2 regions of the uncultured Salegentibacter sp. genome follow, and region 1 is predicted to be linked to the other one. Evidence: riboswitches for the same ligand, from Rfam matches in the RefSeq annotation. Region 1 holds a riboswitch; the other holds the start of a gene.
The links. Region 1 has a riboswitch for cobalamin ahead of AACZ30_RS05405 (ribonucleotide-diphosphate reductase subunit beta). Riboswitches for the same ligand answer to the same signal wherever they lie in the genome.
Positions count from the first base shown of each region.

Region 2: another riboswitch for cobalamin. It lies ahead of AACZ30_RS05990 (TonB-dependent receptor); the one in region 1 lies ahead of AACZ30_RS05405 (ribonucleotide-diphosphate reductase subunit beta).

Region 1 is NZ_CAXAVR010000026.1:4,711-7,115, forward strand. Features, by position in the region: gene acs (acetate--CoA ligase) at 1-536, opposite strand, end outside; gene AACZ30_RS05400 (hypothetical protein) at 811-1,035, opposite strand; cobalamin riboswitch at 1,218-1,350, shown strand; gene AACZ30_RS05405 (ribonucleotide-diphosphate reductase subunit beta) at 1,469-2,405, shown strand, end outside.
Region 2 is NZ_CAXAVR010000030.1:18,501-20,905, reverse strand. Features, by position in the region: gene AACZ30_RS05990 (TonB-dependent receptor) at 1-1,518, opposite strand, end outside; cobalamin riboswitch at 1,552-1,836, opposite strand; gene AACZ30_RS05985 (ABC transporter substrate-binding protein) at 2,022-2,405, shown strand, end outside.

The DNA.
Region 1 (2,405 bases):
CGGTAAGAACCATCAGAAGTAATTAGCATTTTACAATCTGCATCATTGGTTCTGGTAGCGAGAGCTTTTGAAGAAAAGCCGGCAAAGACTACAGAGTGTATCGCGCCAATTCTTGCGCAAGCCAGCATTGCTATGGCAAGTTCAGGAATCATTGGTAAGTAAATACAAACCCTATCGCCCTTTTCAATTCCTTTAGCTTTTAAAACATTTGCAAATTTGTTTACCTTTTTGTGAAGTTCACCATAAGAGATATGTTGCGCTTCTTCTTCAGGATCGTTAGGCTCCCAAATAATTGCCGTTTTGTCAGACCTATTAAAAAGGTAACGATCTATGCAATTTTCGGTAATGTTAAGTTTAGCATTTTCAAACCATTTTACTTCAGGTTTATTAAAATCCCAGCTTAGTACATTATCCCATTTTTTTTGCCAGGAAAAATGTTCTTCAGCTATCTCTTCCCAGAAGTTTTGTGGATCTCTTACCGATTTTCTATAAACTTGAAAATATTCCTCTAAATTCTTAATATGATAATTACTCATAACTTAAATAAATATGTTGATGGTTATGTGGGTTAATAATGAAAAATATAAAATATCTTTCCTGCAATTTATAAAAACCTTCGGAAACCAAATACCCAAATCCCGTTAATATTGGGCTTTTTGAAGTTTTTACGGGAAGTTTAATAGAATAGAAATTTTTGTATAAAAATTAGAAGCAAACTCAGTAAAGCGCTTGTTTGATTTTTAATTTCAAAATAAAGAAAAGTAAAATTGATTTTTTTATGATAGAAGACCTTTTGAAAATTCAAAAAGATTAATGCTCTACAAATTTTTGGTGGTCGCTTAGCCATTTATTTAAATGAGTGGCTTCCCTGGAAGAGACTTTTTTATTTGTTTTTTTCTCTCTCCATTCATTTTCAGATTGTTTCTTGATATAAATCTTAGATTTCTGCCCCAAAGCGACTCCAAAAGCCTTTAAAGTAATTTCAGCTTTCGCAACATATGCATCATCGGTGCGCTGTAAATTTATAAGTCTCATTTTTACATTTTTTTCGATTGATTAGCAAATACTGCAACCTTCACTAAGCAAAGACTATGCCTGCAACCTCACTACTTTCTATGGGCTCTTCTTTTTACCGAAACTTTAACTTGTGAAAAACTATGTTTATAACTCAAAACTGTTTTTATAAAACCACCGCAATTTCCTTATAACTTTACTTTTGTAAAATCATACCGGCGGGTATTACTTTTTGTAATAAACAAGGGGAATCATGTGAGAATCATGAGCTGTTGCGCAACTGTAAAGTAGATTTTTCTACAAGCCAGATCACCTTCCCAACCGGGCTGACTTTTGCTTTCGCATAAAAAGTAAAATGTCCAGGATAATATTTTTGCGGCCTTCCCGCTCTTCTCTTTTCCAAAGACACCTATTTGCTTTTATGCTTTTGATTTTAAACTAAAACAAAAGTGATATGAGTATTTTTCAAAAACGGGTAAATTATAAACCTTTCGAATATCCCGAAATTCTTCAGTTTACCGAAGCAATAAATCGATCATTCTGGGTACATTCTGAAGTAGACTTCACCGCCGATGTACAAGATTTTCATTCTCATCTTAGTGAAAATGAAAAACAGGTGATTAAAAAGAGCCTGCTTGCCATCGCACAGATTGAAGTAGCCGTCAAATCTTTCTGGGGAGATTTATATCAACACCTTCCAAAACCGGAATTTAACGGCCTGGGAAGTACTTTTGCTGAATGTGAATTCAGGCATTCGGAAGCATATTCCCGTTTGCTTGAAGTTTTAGGCTATAACAACGAGTTCGAGAAATTAATAGAAACTCCTGTTATCAAAAAAAGGGTGGCTTATTTATCTGAAGCTTTAGCAAATACAAAATCTTCAGATGAAAAAAAATACGTGTTTTCCCTTATTTTATTTTCAATTTTAATTGAAAACGTATCCCTTTTTAGTCAGTTTGCCATTATTCTTTCTTTCAGCCGATTTAAAGGTATGATGAAAAATGTGAGCAATATAATTGCGTGGACATCTGTAGACGAACAAATTCACGCCAACGCCGGGATATATATTGTAAACCAGATTAAGAAAGAATTTCCAGAATTCTTCAACGAGGAAACTAAAACTCAAATCAGGGAAATTATAGCCCATTCTATGGAAGTAGAATCTGAAATTCTTGACTGGATCTTTGCTGATGGCGCTCTGGAACAATGCAAAAAAGAAGACCTGCTGAATTTTATGAAATATCGCGTAGACGATAGCCTTGAAAAAATTGGTTTGGAAAAAATCTACTTTGTCTCAGAGTATGATTACAAAGCCATGTTATGGTTTGAAGAAGAAGTTTTCGCCAATAGTTTAGACGACTTTTTTGCCAAGCGCCCGGTAGATTATACCA
Region 2 (2,405 bases), on a different contig from region 1:
TGAAACCGTATAGGCATAAGTACCAGAGGCGTTAATTTGGTGATCTTTAAAAATCTCTTTCTCCCAGCCTGCCAAAACCTCAATACCGTAGGTTTCTACCTTTTCTTCATTTTCTGGGCGCCAAATATTACTACTGGAAGGCAACCAGCGTATCGTATCATCAATACGAATATAATAGCCGGTTAGACTAAACTTCAGGTTTCTATGTTTAAAATGGTTTCCAAGCTCAACCTGGTTAGAAGTTTCGGGGCGTAAATTAAGATTACCGGCACCGGCCCAGTAAAGATCGTTGTAAGTGGGAATTCTAAAATTCCTGGAAATATTCATTTTTAGACTATAGAAATCGGTAAAATCATAATGTGTTCCTGCAGAAAACAGTAACGGACTTTCATAATTTTCGGTTATTTCTTTTCTGATTCCCAATTCATATTGAAATTTTTGAAATGGCCTATGCTTCATTAAGAATGCCGAAGAAAATATATTTCGGGTATTTTCGGTAATTCCAGAGCCGCTACCATCTGTGTACGTATTGGTGAGTACGGCATTTAGCTCTAAAGTTTTTGAAATTGAATAATTTAAATCGTATTTGCCAATCAAGGTTTGCGCTTTGCCAGATGAAGATTGATTTTCAGTAATATTCCCGTAGAACTTATAATTTTCATTTAGATGGGCTAACCTTGCAACCGAAATAAAATCACCATACTCTCCTACCCATTCCAGTAAATTTCGGGTATCAAAATTCTGGTATTTCGTTTTGGTTTCTGAAGGACGAATCAGGGAGAAATGCCGCTCCCCATCAAAAATTTCACTATAAAGTTTTAAAGTGTTTTTTTCATTTAACCGATATGCGAACCCAAGATTTAAATTGCTATTATAGAATTTACCATTTTCATTCTCTCTACCTTCAATGGGCCATTCATAATCATTATCTGATGAGTTTCTTGCCGCAGCAAGACTTAAACTCCATTTTTTTCCCGAAGTCTTTATTTTATACCGGGCATCCAGGGTATTAAAACTGCCATATTGAAAGAAAATATCCTGCTTTGTTTTTCCGGTAAAATCAAGATTGGTATTTAAATGAACGGTTCCTCCAATGGCTCCGGTACCATAAACTACACTTCCGCCGCCACCACGAACGCTAATATTATCAAATCCGCCTGCGTTTAATGCATTAAAATCGGTTTGGCCGTTAAACTGGGAATTGATATTAATCCCATTCCACAATACCGCTGTTTGGGAAGCTGTTGTTCCGCGGAAGGAAGGTGAGGAAACCATTCCCAGTCCATTCTCTTTAAAATAGATATTGGTGTTGAAATTTAATGCTGAAGTAAGCAGCGCCCCGTTTTTCTTTAAAACTGAATCGTTTAAAACGGTTACCTGTTGGCCAGTAGAAAAGTCTTTCAGCTTGGTATCTGTCAAAAATACTTCGTCTAAAACGTTAATTGTATCGTTTTGAGCAAATACAGGCAAACTGCATAGCAGGCCAAGGAATAGAATGTAAAATTGCGTTTTTTTCATCTGCCCTCTGACTTTTATCCCGAAAGTCTAAGAATTTATTGGTTATATTCTGGCAGGTCTCCTGGCTCGCGTCTTGTTGTTTACCTTCCCATTCCAAATAAGAACAGTGGTTTTTGAAGTGATAACAACAAGCATCCCTTACGGGACTTAGCTTACAGTTGCGGGAACAGCTCAGGCTTAATAAAGTTAGATGGTAGAAGTTTGAAATACGAAGTAAAACTTCGCGCTTCATATTCTGTACTTCCAAAATCGTACTTTTCCTGATTCCCTTTTAATCGGCGTGAAAAACACATCCGAACCAAAAATTTCAATGCGAAATTAAACATTTATTTTAGTTGCGACCATTAAATTCTAAATAATCTTACTTTTGAAAATTCCTATTATAATATTCTATATAAAAGTTTTCGTCATCCTGAACTTGTTTTAGAGCTTGCCCCGTAATTTATTTAGGGGCTAAATGAGGATAGCATTATATAAATTCAATTCTTTTAAACTACCATAAAATGAAAATAAAGACTCTAAAAGCACTTAATCTTCTACTCCTTTTCCTAGTATTTTCCGCCTGTAAAAACGAGCAAAAAGATAAAAATAATGGTTCAGAAGAACCTCAAGATTCAGTTGAGTTAAAACACGCTACTAATTTCAGCATCAGTGATTTTGGAGATTATTATATTTTAAAAATAGAAACCGCCTGGCCCGATGCCGAAAAAGCTTTCACCTATTTATTAACTAAAGAAAATACTGAAATTCCTTCCGGTTTAGATTATGATAAAAAAGTGCAAATTCCGATAGAAAAAATGGTAGTGACTTCTACCACGCATATTCCGGCATTGGAAGCTTTAAATGAAGAAAACAGCTTAAAAGGATTTCCAGGTCTTAATTATATT